2 regions of the Pseudomonas wadenswilerensis genome follow, and region 1 is predicted to be linked to the other one. Evidence: riboswitches for the same ligand, from Rfam matches in the RefSeq annotation. Region 1 holds a riboswitch; the other holds the start of a gene.
What was found. A riboswitch is a leader RNA that binds a small molecule or an ion and turns the genes downstream of it on or off. The one in region 1 is predicted to bind cobalamin.
Positions count from the first base shown of each region.

Region 2: another riboswitch for cobalamin. It lies ahead of LOY45_RS16230 (TonB-dependent receptor); the one in region 1 lies ahead of LOY45_RS08695 ((2Fe-2S) ferredoxin domain-containing protein).

Region 1 is NZ_CP087191.1:1,883,179-1,890,686, forward strand. It holds gene LOY45_RS08675 (ABC transporter substrate-binding protein) at 1-131, opposite strand, end outside; gene LOY45_RS08680 (ornithine cyclodeaminase) at 380-1,426, opposite strand; gene ctlX (citrulline utilization hydrolase CtlX) at 1,447-2,364, opposite strand; gene LOY45_RS08690 (ABC transporter substrate-binding protein) at 2,498-3,430, opposite strand; gene LOY45_RS08695 ((2Fe-2S) ferredoxin domain-containing protein) at 3,427-3,813, opposite strand; cobalamin riboswitch at 3,920-4,123, opposite strand; gene LOY45_RS08700 (sigma-54-dependent Fis family transcriptional regulator) at 4,129-5,940, opposite strand; gene LOY45_RS08705 (ABC transporter ATP-binding protein) at 6,185-7,279, shown strand; gene LOY45_RS08710 (ABC transporter ATP-binding protein) at 7,279-7,508, shown strand, end outside.
Region 2 is NZ_CP087191.1:3,535,671-3,543,178, forward strand. It holds gene LOY45_RS16195 (succinylglutamate desuccinylase/aspartoacylase family protein) at 1-630, shown strand, start outside; gene LOY45_RS16200 (ABC transporter ATP-binding protein) at 649-1,413, shown strand; gene LOY45_RS16205 (MurR/RpiR family transcriptional regulator) at 1,496-2,401, shown strand; gene ribD (bifunctional diaminohydroxyphosphoribosylaminopyrimidine deaminase/5-amino-6-(5-phosphoribosylamino)uracil reductase RibD) at 2,478-2,942, shown strand; gene lpxO (lipid A hydroxylase LpxO) at 3,100-3,999, shown strand; gene LOY45_RS16220 (carboxymuconolactone decarboxylase family protein) at 4,193-4,537, shown strand; gene LOY45_RS16225 (GNAT family N-acetyltransferase) at 4,633-5,190, shown strand; cobalamin riboswitch at 5,363-5,568, shown strand; gene LOY45_RS16230 (TonB-dependent receptor) at 5,678-7,508, shown strand, end outside.

The DNA.
Region 1 (7,508 bases):
GCGGCAACGGATTCAAAAGGGGGGTATTCGGGGTAGACGCCGAAACGGATCTCGGTCCATTCCTTGGCCTGCACCGCACTTGCGCACAGTGGCAGGAGCAGCACGCTGAGGAGCTTTCGCAGCGAAGTCATATGAGTATCCCTGAGTTTTATAGTTGATGTAGGGCAGTGGTGCGCTTCTGGTCTTTTAGTGACTCTCTGGTCGGGCTCAGAATGCGCGATGACGACGTTTTTTTTGTGTCGTTTGCGCCGGCGTCGGCTGCCGGATTTTGCTGTTAACGCGTGTATGGCAGCCGAATCGGCTGAGGCACCTCCTGTTTAAGCTTCCCTTGCAGCAGTTTCCGATCTGCCGCGCGGTGGCACGGCAGAATCGGTCGGGTTCAGGCGCGTTTTTTCTGCAGGTTTTCAACCGGTGCACGCAGCAGCGCGAACAGGTCTTTCGGGTCCTTGAGTTCCGGCACCAGGGCGATCTCGCTGCCGATGTCCAGGGCCTTGGCCACGTCCAGCACATAACGCAGCGCCGAGTAATCTTCGAGGGCGAAGCCGACCGAGTCGAACAGCGTCACTTGCGCGGCGTTTTCGCGACCGGCCACCTGGCCGTTGATCACTTGCCAGAATTCGGTGGTCGGCGAGTCGGCGGGCATTTGCTGGATTTCGCCTTCGATGCGGCTTTGCGGTTCGTACTCGACGATCACCCGCGCGCGCTCGACGATCTCGCGGTGCAGTTCGGTCTTGCCCGGGCAGTCACCGCCGACGGCATTGAGGTGCATGCCCGGCTCGATCATCTCCGGCGTGAGGATGGTGGCGTAGGCCTTGTCGGCGGTCACCGTGGTGACGATGTCGGCGCCGCGCACCGCTTCGGCGACGGAACCGGCGACGGTTACCTTGATTGCAGGGAAGGCGCTGAGGTTGGCGACCAGTTTGGCGCTGGCGGCCGGGTCCAGGTCATACAGGCGAATGTCTTCGATGCCCAGCAGGGCGTGGAAGGCCAGGGCCTGGAACTCGCTTTGCGAGCCGTTGCCGATCAGCGCCATGCTGCGGCTGTCCTTGCGCGCCAGGTAGCGGGCGGCCAGGGCCGAGGTCGCGGCGGTACGGATAGCGGTGGTCAGGGTCATTTCGCTGAGCAGCACCGGCGCGCCGGTATCGACGTCGCCCAGGGCGCCGAAGGCCATTACCGTGAGCATGCCGCGATGGGTATTTTTCGGGTGGCCGTTGACGTACTTGAAGGCGTACAGGTTGGCGTCGGACACCGGCATCAGCTCGATCACGCCATCGGGCGAGTGGTTGGCCAGGCGTGCGCATTTTTCGAAGTCCTGCCAGCGCAGGTAGTCCTCACGGATGTACTCGGCCATTTCGCTGATGCAGGTGCTCAGGCCTTTGCATGCCACCAGGCGGCTGAGGTCGGTAACGTCGATATAGCGGGTCATGATGAACTCCTTTGTTGTAATCAGTGACGGACGGGCAGGTGCACTTCGGCGAGCATGCAGCGCGCGCTGCCGCCGCCAATGCGCTCGATATGGTCGATGTTCACCACCACCGGGTGGCTGTGCTGTTCGACCTGCCGGCGCTGTTCGGGGCTGAGCGAGCGCCAGGCGCTGCGCGACATCACCAGCAGCGGCTGGCCTTGCTTGTCGTGGACTTCAAGCATGTTGCCGGCGAAACCTTCGAGCTGGTCGAAATCCAGGGTCAAAATGTCCTTGCCGGTGTCGCGCAGCGAATGCTCCAGGGCGCGGCGCTCGGCGGCCTCGGGCAGGGCCTGCAGGCAGACCACCGAGAGCCCGCGGCCAACGCTCATCATCACATTGCAGTGATAGATCGGCGCCTGGTGGCGGTCGACGGCGTGGAACAGGCACAGGCGATAGTCGAGCTGTTCGGCGAACAGGCGCAGGGCCTGGGTGTGGGTGCGCCCGGAATGGCAGGCATAGCTGATCCGGTGCTCGCGATCCAGGACCATGCTGCCGGTCCCTTCCAGATACATACTCTGCTGTTCCAGGGGGCTCAGATCGATGGTCTGACGGACGGCAAAACGCTCTTCGAGCACCTTGAGCACGCCCTTGCTGCGCTCCAGGCGGCGGTTCTGGCCTTCCATCGGGTAGAGCACCAGGCTGCCGTCGGCGTGGCTGCTCCACCAGTTGTTGGGGAAAATCGAGTCAGGGGTGTGCGGCGCCGGGGTGTCCTGCACCACCAGCACTTCGACGCCGTGCTGGCGCAGGGTGTCGACATAACCATCGAACTCTTCCAGCGCTTTCTGCTGTGCCTGCTCCGGCTCGAGCAGGGCTTGCTGGAAACGGTTGTTGAGGGCGGTATCCGGGTTGAAGGCGAACCGCGCCGGGCGGATCATCAAGACTGTATTTGTTGTTTGCATCGAGGCACGCATCCGGGGTTGGCTGTGTGCTTATTGTCGACGTGATCAATGATAAATCCCGGCTGAAGCGCGTTGGGCGCTCAGCCGGTAAAGCTGAAATAGTGGGTTTGACAGCGGAATCTGCTGTGATGACTCAAGGTAGGTCTTGCTTGAAGGCGCGCAGCTGCCGCGCCAGGCTCAGCGCGGTGCTGGCGCTGTGTTCGCCGGCAAGGATGTGGGTGAAGGGCAGGTCGATCAGGCGATTGTTGCGCACGGCTTGCAAGTGCGAGAGCGCCGGGTGCTTGCGCAGGTAAGCGCGCTTGCCGGCGGCGGGCGACCACACTGCATCGGCAAGGATGATGACGTCGGGGTCGGCGCGCAGCAGGCTTTCGGCATCGACCGTGACCCGGTTCAGCTCGACCTCGGCGTAAAGGTTGCGGCCGCCCGCCGCGTCGATCAGCTGGGTGATGAAGCCGCGCTTGCCTTCGCTGTGCAGGCCGTTGACCTCGTTGTCGAGGTAAAACACCGACAGCGGCTGCCCGTGCCCGGCGATGGCTTTAGCGGCGGCCAGATCCTGGTGCTGGCGGGCGATCAGGTGGCTGGCCTGGGCGTCGCGCTGCAGCAGACGGCCGAGGACACGCAGGTCTTGTTCAACGGCGGCAAAGCCGTTTTCGGTCGCTGGCGCGCAGGCGTTCTCCAGCAGGTAAGTGCCGATGCCGTTGGCTTTCAAGGTCGTGCGCAGGGCTACGCCGTCGCTGTCGCGAAAGGCACTGGCAAAACCGCCGACCAGCAGGTCGTAACCCTGGGCATAGACGACCTCGGTTGCCGGGTAGCGGCGTGACAGCAGGGGGACGCCGCGATAGCGTCCGCTGGCCAGGGCTTGCGGGTCGTCATCGATATAGCTGACCGCGGCCAGGGTTGGGCCGGCTTCAAGGGCCAGCAGCAGGTCGGCGGCGTGCTGGTTGAGGGCCAGGATGCGTTGTGGACGGTCATGTGGCAGTTGCCAGGTCTGCCCGCAGTTTTGATAGTCCAGGGCCAGGGCGCTGCTGCTCAATACGGCCAGCAAGCTGGCGCCGAACCACCTCATGACACCTGGCCATTGAGCAGCAGATCGGGCACCGGCTGGCCCTCGATCAGGTGTTCGCGCACCAGCCGTTGCGCGTCTTCGGCGTTGGCTACCCGGTACCAGCAACGGTCCGGATACACCGTCAGCACTGGGCCGAGGTTGCAGGGGAACTGGCAATGGCTGCGGGTCAGCAGCACGCCGTCAGTGGTTTCGATACGGTTGGCCACCAGCAGCTCGCGGCGCAGGACTTTCCACAGCGGCAGGGCACCGCGTTGCACGCAGCGAGGGCCGGTGCAGAGCATCACGTGGCGGGTATGCTCGGGGATCTGCGACCACTCGGGCTTGCTCTGGATTTCATCTTCGGCGACGCGGCCGCGGCGACGCTTGGGGGTTGTTGCTGTCATGGACTTCTCGAAAAACATTCGCGAAGCGCACAGGAGGGCCCCAGCCAACACGCGCCAGGCAGCCGGCTCGTGCCCGCCCTCCGCAGGTTTGCCTAAATGACTGCGTGCAGTCGTGGGGCTTCAGGCCGGTCTCCGGGCTTGCGAGGCTTGAAGCCATTCGCCTTCCCATGCCTGTGGGCACAGTGGCGGGTTGAATGCTTCACTCGCTTACCGTTGCGGGGGCAGCGCCGGACTGGTCGATAACGACGCACCGGCTTCCCGTTTCACCTGACGCACGGCGGCGGCAGGCACCTGAAACTGGCAGGCATCTGACCATCAGCCCAGGCGTTCGTCAACTGTACCGGCCTGGCCCTGGGCGTGCAGGCGCTTGTACAGGGTGGTGCGGCTGATGCCCAGGGCCCGGGCCAGGGCCGAGATATTGCCGTTGAGGCCTTGCAGGCGCTGGCCGAGGTCGTCAGCGCTAGCTGGTGACGGCAACACGGGGGGCTGCGGCCTGGAGGCGGGCAGATCGGCAAAGAAACTGTCCGGCAGGTGCTCCACAGCAATCGGCCGCCCGCCCGCCAGCGCCAGTGCGACCTGGAGCACGCTGGCCAGCTGGCGCAGGTTGCCCGGCCAGGGGTGCTGGAGCAGCAGTTCCAGCACCTTGCCGGGCAGTTGCGTCGGCGCCCCGGGCTCGCGGTGCTGCTGGTGGAGCTGTTCGATCAGGGCCAGGCGGTCGCTGCGTTCGCGCAAGGGCGGCAGCATCAGGCTGAGACCGGCGATGCGGTAGTACAGGTCCTGGCGAAAGTGGCCCAGACGTACTTGGTCGGCGAGGTTCTGGTTGGTCGCCGAGACCACGCGGATATCCACCGGGATCGGTTCACCACTGCCCAATGGCTGGATGTTGCGGGTCTGCAGAAAACGCAGCAGGCGTGCCTGGGTCGGCAGCGGCATGTCACCGATTTCATCGAGAAACAGGATGCCCCGGTCGGCCTTGCGGATCAGGCCGATATTGCCCTTGTGATGGGCGCCGGTGAATGCGCCTTTCTCGTAGCCGAACAGCTCCGACTCGACCAGCTCGGCCGGAATCGCTGCGCAGTTCACCGCAATCAACGGCTGGCCGGCGCGGCTGCTGGCGCGGTGCAGGGCATTGACGAAGACTTCCTTGCCGGCTCCGGTTTCGCCCTCGATCAATAGCGGAATGTCCTTTTCCAGCAACAACCCGGCCTGGTGCAGGGCCTTGTCGATACGCGGGTCGCAGGTGGTTTGCGCATGGCTGACCGGTGTGGCCCGCGGGGCTTGGGTGGGGGCATGCAACAGGCAATGAAAACGGTTGCGCCCGGTCACCTGCACGGCGAACGGTTGCTCTGCGCTGTGGCCGAGCAGTTGCACCAGGGGCGTCCTGAACAACTGCTCCAGGTTCAGTTGCAACGGATTCTGGCCGAGCAAACTGTCGGCCCGGCGATTGGCCGCCAGCACCCGGCCCTGGTCATCGAACACCAGCAGCCCGGCCCATTGGCTGTCGAGGTTGTTGGCGCCGGTATTGAAGCTCAGTTGCCGGTAATCCCCGGCAAAGCGCGCCAGGATCAGGCGGTTCTCCAGGCTCTGGCTCATCATCCGCACCAGGCCCTGGGTTTGCGCCGCCGGCAGGTAGCTGTCGCTGGACACATCGAGTACGCCGATCAACTGGCGCTCGGCGTCGAACAAGGGGGCGGCGGCGCTGGCCATGAAGCGGTTGAGCTTGAGGAAGTGCTCATCCTGGCTGACATGCACCGCCTCGCCGGTAGCCAGGGCGGTGCCGATGGCATTGGTGCCCACCCCTTGTTCCCGCCAGCAGGCGCCGGCGACAAAGCCGTGGCGCTGGCGCGGGTCGATAAAGCGGCGGGTGCCCCAGGCATCGAGCAACTGGCCCTGATGGTCGCTGAGCATGATCAGGTAACTGGAGTTGCCGAGCAGGTGCGCGTATTGCGGCAGCACCTCGTCGCGGGTGGTGCCCAGCAGTGAATGCTCGCGTTCGAGCAGTTCGCTGACCTGGGCGGCGGATGCTTCGCCGAACTGCGGTTGTGACTGGTGATCCAGGCCGTAGGCGCGGCAGCGCTGCCAGGAGGCCTGGATCAGTTGCGCATGGGCGCTGGTGGATGCGGCCATGGGCCCGTCCTCTGCCGGCGGCAGTGTTGTTGTTTTTGTCTGATCCAGTGTTGTTCAGTCCTGTTCATTGTCAATGCCGCGGCTGTTCAACTGTGCAGCGAAGGCTGTTCATTTCTGTTCAGGTGTGAACCCCGGCCATCGGTCAGTTCGCTGAATTGCTTTTGCCGGCAAAGGCTTGGCAACCGCTGGCACGAATCTGGCTCTGCCTTGTGCGCCTGCTCGATAACAACAAGAAGGCCGCGCCATGTCGCTCACGCTCGAACATGTCAGCCGTACCGTGGATAACCAGGTGTGCATCGACGATGCCTGCCTGAGCTTCGAGCCCGGCTCGTTCAATGTGCTGCTTGGCCGCACCCTGGCCGGCAAGACCAGCCTCATGCGCCTGATGGCCGGGCTTGATCGGCCGGACCGTGGCCGGGTGCTGATGAATGGCGAAGATGTCACCGGCCGCCCGGTGCGCCAGCGCAATGTGTCGATGGTCTATCAGCAGTTCATCAACTACCCGACCCTGAGCGTGTTCGAGAACATTGCCTCACCCTTGCGCCAGGCGCGCATGGCCGAAGCGCTGATCCGCGAGAAAGTCCAGCAGACCGCGCAGATCCTGCGTATCGAGCCGTTTCTGCAACGCTTGCCGCTGGAGCTGTCGGGCGGTCAGCAGCAACGCACGGCCATGGCTCGGGCACTGGTCAAGGACGCCGAACTGATCCTGTTCGATGAGCCGCTGGTGAACCTCGACTACAAGCTGCGTGAAGAGTTGCGCCAGGAGATGCGCGAGCTGTTCGCCGCCCGCCATTGCATTGCCGTGTACGCCACCACCGAACCCAACGAAGCCCTGGCCCTGGGTGGCACCACCACCATCCTCCATGAAGGGCGCATCGTGCAGAGCGGGCCCACTGCCCAGGTCTATCACCAGCCGCGCACGGTGCTGGCCGCCGAGCTGTTTTCCGAGCCGCCGATCAATCTGATGCCCGGGCGTATCAGCGGCAATGAGGTGAGTTTTGCCGGTGCCGTGCATTTCGCCATGAACGCCGATCTGCGCCGCATTGGCGATGGCGATTACCGCTTTGGCGTGCGCCCGAGCCATATCAGCCTGGTGCCGTCCAACGACGATGACCTGGAGCTGGCAGTGCTGGTGGAACTGGCGGAAATCAGCGGCTCGGAAACCTTCCTGCATGTGCGCAACGAGCACTTTCGCCTGGTCCTGCACCTGCCTGGCGTGCACGAGTACCACGTCGATGCGCCGATCCGGGTGTTCATCCCCACCCACAAGCTGTTTGTCTTCGACACCGCCGGGCAGCTGGTGCAGGCGCCGGGCCTGCGTGAAGCGAGGGTCGCCTGATGGCCGAGATTCGCCTGCAACAGCTGGCGCACAGCTACAGCCGTGACCCGCAGGGCGCTGACGACTATGCCTTGCGCGAGCTCGAACATGTCTGGGAGCAGGGCGGTGCCTATGCCTTGCTCGGGCCTTCGGGGTGCGGCAAATCCACGTTGCTCAATATCATTTCCGGGCTGCTCAGCCCGTCCCAGGGCCAGGTATTGTTTGATGGCAAGGTGGTCAACGCGCTGTC
Region 2 (7,508 bases), 1.7 Mb from region 1:
GACCTGGTGCTCGACCTGCACTGCGATTTCGAATCGGTGATGCTGCTCTACGCCCTGCCGCAGAACTGGCCAACCCTGCGCTCGCTGGCAGCACGCCTGGGTGCCGAAGCGGTGCTGCTGGCCGAAGACGCCGGCGGCGACGCATTCGATGAAGCCTGTGCGGTGCCCTGGTTGCGCTTGCGCGAGTACTTCCCGGAGGCCGAGATTCCCCTGGCCTGCGTGGCCACCACCGTCGAACTGCGCGGCATGGCCGACACCGGGCGCGAAGCATGCCAGGCCAGCGCCGAACAGATTCTCGGCTACCTCGCCGACCAGGGCCTGATCAACGGCGACTGGCCCGCGGCGCCCAGCCAGTGCTGCGCCGCCACACCCTTTGCCGGCGCCCAGTATGCCTATGCCGAACATCCCGGCGTGGTCAGCTATCTGCAACCTTTGGGGGCGCGGGTCACGGTCGGCGACCCGCTGTTCGAAGTGATCGACCCGCTGACCGATCGCCACAGCGTGGTCCGCGCCAGCACCGACGGCGTCCTCTATGCCCGCGAACGCCTGCGCTTTGCCCAGCCCGGTCTGTGGCTGGCCAAGGTCGCCGGCACCACACCGATTCGCCAGGGCCGCCTGCTCACCGACTGACCCACCGAGTACCTACTGATGAACAAACTGCAAATCAACGACCTGCATAAAAGCTACGGCAACCATCAGGTGCTCAAGGGTGTCTCGCTGCAGGCCAGCGCCGGTGACGTGATCAGCATCATCGGCTCCAGCGGCTCGGGCAAGAGCACCTTCCTGCGCTGCATCAACCTGCTCGAGCAACCCAACGCCGGCGAGATCCTGGTCAACGGCGAGCAGCTCAAGCTGCGCAACTGCTCCCGCGGCGGGCTCAGGGCCGCCGACCCGCGTCAGCTGCAACGCCTGCGCGCACGCCTGAGCATGGTCTTTCAGCACTTCAACCTGTGGTCGCACATGAGCGCCCTGGACAACGTCATGGAAGCGCCGGTGCAAGTGCTGGGCATCAACCGCAAGGAAGCCCGCGAGAAGGCCGAACACTACCTGCACAAGGTCGGCGTCAGCCATCGCCGCAATGCCTACCCTGCGCACATGTCCGGCGGCGAACAGCAACGCGTGGCGATCGCCCGCGCCCTGGCCATGGAGCCGGAAGTGATGCTGTTCGACGAACCGACTTCGGCGCTTGACCCGGAACTGGTCGGCGAAGTGCTCAGGGTCATGCAGGACCTGGCCAGCGAAGGCCGGACCATGGTGGTGGTCACCCATGAAATGGGTTTTGCCCGCGAGGTGTCCAACCAGTTGCTGTTCCTGCACCAGGGCATTGCCGAAGAACGCGGCCACCCCCGTGAAGTGCTGGCCAGGCCGCAGTCCGAACGTCTGCGCCAGTTTCTTGCCGGCAGCCTCAAGTAAGCCTCCAGGCCACGCCCCGGCTGCACGCCGGGGAGTGGCTTGGGATACACTGCGACCCATCTTTCAGGGAGCCTTGCGCCGGATGTCGAGCACTTCGAAGAACACCACCGTCTACGCCTCGCCGGTCATGCGCAAGCTGTCGGAAAGCCTCGCCGAACTGCAACCCTCGTTGCGCAAGGTGGCCGATTACATCCTGCGTCACCCGCTCAAGGCGGCGACCCTGACCATCGAAGAGATGGCCCAGGCCACCGCCACCTCGCCCGCCGCGGTCAACCGCCTGGCCAAGGCCCTGGACCTGGGCGGCTACAGCGGCATGAAGGCCGAGCTGGTGAGCACCCTGCAACAGATGGTCTCGCCCGTGGACAAGCTGCGTAATGAACTGGCCCAGCGCCCCGGGGGCGAGTTCGGCCTGCACGAGCAGATCCATAGCGCCAGCAGCAACCTGGCGACCACCCGCGACATCAACCAGGCGGAGACCTTCGAGGCCTTCATCGCCAGCCTGACCCAGGCGCGCAAGGTGTACGTGCTGGGCTTTGGCAACAGCGTCTACCTCGCGGGCCTGGCGGCCTCGACCCTGGTGCCGTTCTGCGCCGATGCCTGCGCCATCAGCATGGAAGGCGGCAACGAAAACGCCGCCTACCGCCTGGCAGCGATCACTGACCAGGACGTGCTGCTGGCTATTTCGCTGCCGCGCTACTCCCAGGACACCCTGCAACTCTCGCGCTTTGCCCATGAGCGTGGCGCCACGGTGCTGGCCATTACCGATTCGCCAGCCTCGCCGCTGACGCCGATTGCCCGTCACGTGCTGTTCGCCGCTGCCGATCACCCGGTGCTGACCAGTTCCAGCATTGCCGTGCTGGCGCTGATCGAAGGCCTGGTGGCCGGGGTCATGGCGCGCAACAAGGAAGCGGTGAAGCTGGCCACCGAGCTGACCGAAAGCGTGATGTCGTACCTGCATGTCCCTGGCGGCAAAATCACCCGCAAGTGAGGCGGCAAAAGCGCGCAAGCTGGATTACGCTGTGTACGCGCACTCGCGCCATCACTACCCCAGGAGCTGAACGACAATGGATTGTTTTTCACCCAGCGATAAGCTGTTCATGCACCAGGCCCTGAGCGAAGGCCGCCGCGCCTTGCCCACCTGCCTGCCCAATCCCCCGGTGGGCTGCGTGCTGGTGCGCGACGGCCGGATCATTGCCCGCGGCTTTACCCAAGCACCAGGGCAACACCACGCTGAAGCCATGGCCATGGCGCAGTTCGACGGCGATGCCGACGGGGTGACGGCCTACGTGACCCTCGAGCCCTGCTCCTTCCATGGCCGCACGCCGTCCTGTGCCACAGCCTTGATCAAGCGCGGCATCAAGCGCGTGTTCGTTGCCATGCTCGACCCCGACCCGCGCAATGCCGGGGCGGGTATCGCGTTGCTCGAACAGGCCGGCATAGAGGTGATCATCGGCTTGCTCCAGGCACAGGCGGCGGGTGACCTGACGCCCTACCTGAACAGGGCCGGGGCAGCGCTCGACGTTTGCTGAGGGACAACCGCGCAGGCTGAATCGTTAAGGCAAACGGTTGCGCCTAGCACTATGGTCGGGCACATAACCGGTAACATTTAGTTCAAACCGTGGACATGATTGTTTATGCTGGCGGGCTTATGCCATGGCGCATCGCCACATCGACAAGTATTCGCCCATGAAAATTTTCTTAGTTCTACTGTTTGTTTTCTCGATTGCCTACGTCCATTTCCGCGGCCGGGTACGGCACAAGGTCACCCGTCAGCTGGGTGATCACTCGAGCTTCCTGGCCCCGGTCAACGTGTTCCTGTACCTGTTCTCCAAGCTGCCGGCCAAGCCGTACCTGCCAGTCGAGTCCTTCCCCGAGCTCAAGCCGTTGCAGGACAACTGGCAGGAAATCCGCGCCGAGGCCCAGCAACTGCTGCACGTCGGCGAGATCAAGAGCTCGCAGAACTACGACGACGTCGGCTTCAACTCGTTCTTCAAGAGCGGCTGGAAGCGCTTCTACCTGAAGTGGTACGGCGAGAGCCACCCTTCGGCAATGAAGCTGTGCCCACGCACCACCGAGCTGCTGCAGGGCATCGGCTCGGTCAAGGCGGCGATGTTCGCCACCCTGCCGCCGGGCTCCAAGCTGGTGCGCCACCGCGACCCTTACGCAGGCTCGTACCGCTACCACCTGGGCCTGGACACGCCAAACGATGACGGTTGCTACATCTGCGTCGACGGCGAGAACTACGCCTGGCGCGACGGCGAGGCGGTGGTGTTCGATGAAACCTACATCCACTACGCCTCGAACCAGACCGAGCACAACCGCATCATTCTGTTCTGCGACGTCGAGCGTCCGCTCAAGTACCGCTGGGCCACGGCGTTCAACCGCTGGTTCAGCCGCAGCGTGATGGCCGCGGCCGCCGCGCCCAACGATGCCGGTGACAAGACCGGCGGCATCAACCGCCTGTTCACCCGCATCTACAAGATCCGCGAGCGCGGCAAGGCGCTGAAGAAGCGCAACCGCACCCGTTACTACCTGGAGAAATGGGCGGTGGTGGCGGCGCTGGTGCTGGTGTTCATCTATATCTGACTCAGACCGCTATCGCTGGCAAGCCAGCTCCCACAGGTTCAGTGCATGCTTTCTCTGTGGGAGCTGGCTTGCCAGCGATGAGACCCTCTCCCTCCCAAAGTCTTGCCTTTCCCCGACCATCGAGCAACGGCGCCCTGCCGCAAAAAAAACTAACGTCACTGTTCTAGTTGCCAACCACACCAAGGTGAAGACAATGAGCATGATGGACTGGGATGCCTACCGTAATCAGTTGATGGGCGGCATCGGCGATCTCAAGCAACTCTCTCCCGACACGGTTAACGGTTACATGACCGCCAGTGGCGCCGGAGCCAGGACCAACCACCTGGACGCCAAGACCCGTGAGCTGATTTCCCTGGCCGTGGCAGTCAGCACCCGCTGTGACGGCTGCATCGCCGTGCACTCGGCCCAGGCGGTCAAGCAAGGCGCGACCCGCGAAGAAATCGCCGAAGCCCTGGGCGTGGCCGTGGCCATGAACGCCGGGGCGGCGCTGGTGTATTCGGCGCGGGCACTGGATGCCGTGGGCAAGGCTGGGCTGTAACCTCTCCCTCACGTGAGCGCGCGGTCGCGCCGCGCCTCACCCACTTCCTGGCGTTTTCGCATAAGCTAGCGGGCGAACCGTTTTCAGGAACCACCATGATCCACATCCGCCCCATGACCGCCGCCGACTTCGAGCTTTTCTGGCCGACCTTCCAGGGCATTGTCAGCGCCCGCGAAACCTATGCCTTCGACCCGGCCATGAGCCAGGAGCAAGCTCGCCAGCTGTGGCTGGAAGCGCCGCTGCGAACCCTGGTGGCCGAAGAGGATGGCGTGCTGCTCGGCTCCTACTTCCTCAAGGCCAATGCCGCCGGCCCCGGCAACCATGTCAGCAATTGCGGCTACATGGTCTGCGACGCCGCCCGTGGGCGCGGTGTCGCCAGGTTGATGTGCGAGCACTCGCAGCAGCTGGCCCGGGAGCTGGGTTTTCTGGCCATGCAGTTCAACTCGGTGGTGTCGAGCAACGAGGTCGCGGTGGCCTTGTGGCAGAAGCTTGGCTTTGCCATCGTCGGGCGTTTGCCCAATGCCTACCGGCATGCGCACCTGGGGCTGGTGGACAGCCTGGTGATGTACAAGTGGCTGGAAGAGCCGAAGCAGCCAATGCTGATCGGGCGCAAGAATATCGAGGCGGTGGTGTCGCGCAAGCGCGGGCGTTGAGACGTCGCTGTCTGAGCTGGACTCATCGCTGGCAAGCCAGCTCCCACAGCTACGGTGCACACCGAACCCTGTGGGAGCCGGCTTGCCGGCGATGCTGTTGACCTAGAAGCGCCACCCAAAAACTGATCTGCTCAGATACGCAAGCCGTTGACTGCAAAGGTTTTCGGTGTTCAGATGCGCGCCAGTTTCAGGTGTCCTGCGCCGCCGTGCGCAGGGTGAAACGGGAAGCCGGTGCGTCATGCAAATGACCAGTCCGGCGCTGCCCCCGCAACGGTAAGCGAGCGAAGCCTTCGAAACACCACTGTGCCTCGGCATGGGAAGGTGAAGGCCTTCATGACCCTCGCAAGCCCGGAGACCGGCCTGAAGCTTCTGTTTGGCAACCCCGCGGTGGGCGGGCGCAGGCCGGTTGGCGTCCGCCTGCGCGTGCGCCATGCCTCCATGCGTTGTTCCCTCCGGGATTCATTCTTCCTGTTGACTGTGGAACGACATGTCCCGAAATTCCAAGCTTCATACCCTGGCGGCCAATGCCCTGGCCCCCTGCCTGGCATTCTCCGTGCCGGCTTTCGCCGAAGACACCAACCCCTCTGCCCTGGCCCTGCCCTCGACGGCCATCACCAGCAGCAGCGACAACCAAACCATCAGCCTGGCCACCCCGCTGCCGACCGGCTCGCGCCTGGACCTCAGTGCCATGGACACCCCGGCCAGCACCAGCAGCCTCGCCAGCGAGGTCATCGACGGGCGCAACAACCTCACCGTGCAGGACGCCGTGACCCGCTCGCCGGGCATCACCTCGGTCGCCACCCCGGGCAACGGCAATACGGCGCTGTCGGCCCGCGGCTTCAGCGGCCACGGCTCGGTGATGACCCTGTTCGACGGCTCGCGCATGTACACCGGCGCCGGTACCCAGAGCTTCCCGGTCGACCCGTGGATGGTCGAGCGCATCGACGTGATCCGTGGCCCGGCCTCGGTGCTGTACGGCGAAGGCGCCACGGGTGCGGTGATCAACGTGATTCCGAAAAAACCTTTTACCGGCGAGATCCGTAACCACCTGCGCCTGGGCTATGGTTCCTACGACCGCCAGCAACTGGGCCTGGACAGCGGTGGTTCGCTGAGCGAGCGGCTGAGCTACCGGGTGACCCTCAACCGCCAGGAAAGCAACGGTTGGGTCGACCGCGGCGACTCGAAGAACCTGGCCATGAGCGCCGCCCTGCGCTTCGATGCCAGCGACGACCTGAGCTTCACCCTCGCCCACGAGCGCGGCGATGCCGACCCGATGAACTACTTCGGCACGCCGCTGATCGACGGCCATTATCGCGACAGCCTGCGCAAGAAAAACTACAACCTCAAGGATTCGGCCCAGCACTACCACGACGAGTGGACCCGCTTTAACACCGACTGGGCCATCAGCGATTCGATCAGCGCCAGCAACCAGCTGTACTACCTCAAGAGCCGCCGGCACTGGCGCAACGCCGAGGACTACACCTGGAACAGCGGCGTCGGCCAGCTTGAGCGCGGCAGCTACCTGGAGATCAGGCACGACCAGGAACAGGTCGGCGACCGCCAGAGCTTCACCTTCGACCATTCGCTGTTTGGCCTGGCCAGCAAAACCGTGGTCGGCGCCGAGTACAACCGCATCCGTTTCGGCATCGACAGCAACTCGCCGTACAACGACATTGGCGGCGATTTCATCGACCCGTGGCAGCCGGCGCCGGGCTACTTCCACAGCGCCAGCCCGACCCGCCCGCAAACCGACAGCACCACCCGCACCTTCGCCCTGTTCGCCGAGAACCGCACCCAGCTGTCGGAGCGCTGGTCGCTGGTCACCGGCATTCGTCGCGACCAGAACCACATCGACCGCAACAACCTGGTCAACGACACCCGCACTGACCGCAGCCTCAACGGCGGCAACTGGCGCGCCGGGCTGGTGTTCGCAGTCAACGACGAGCTGAGTCTGTACGGCCAGTACTCCACCAGTGAAGATGGCGTCAGCGACCTGGTGACCTTGAGCCCGAGCCAACAGAAGTTCGACCTGACCGAAGCCAAGCAGACCGAGTTCGGCCTCAAGCAGCTGTTCTGGGATGGCCGTGGCGAGTGGACCCTGGCGGCCTATCACATCGTCAAGAAGAAGCTGTTGGTCGACAACCCCGACACCCACCAGAAGGAACAGGCCGGGCAGCAGACCTCCGATGGCCTGGAAGCGACCCTGGAGCTGGCCCTGGCCAACCAGTGGCATGTCTCGGCCAACGCCTCGGTGGTGCGCGCCAAGTACGACGATTTCGACCAGACGGTGGGTGGGCAAACCGTTTCCCGTGCTGGCA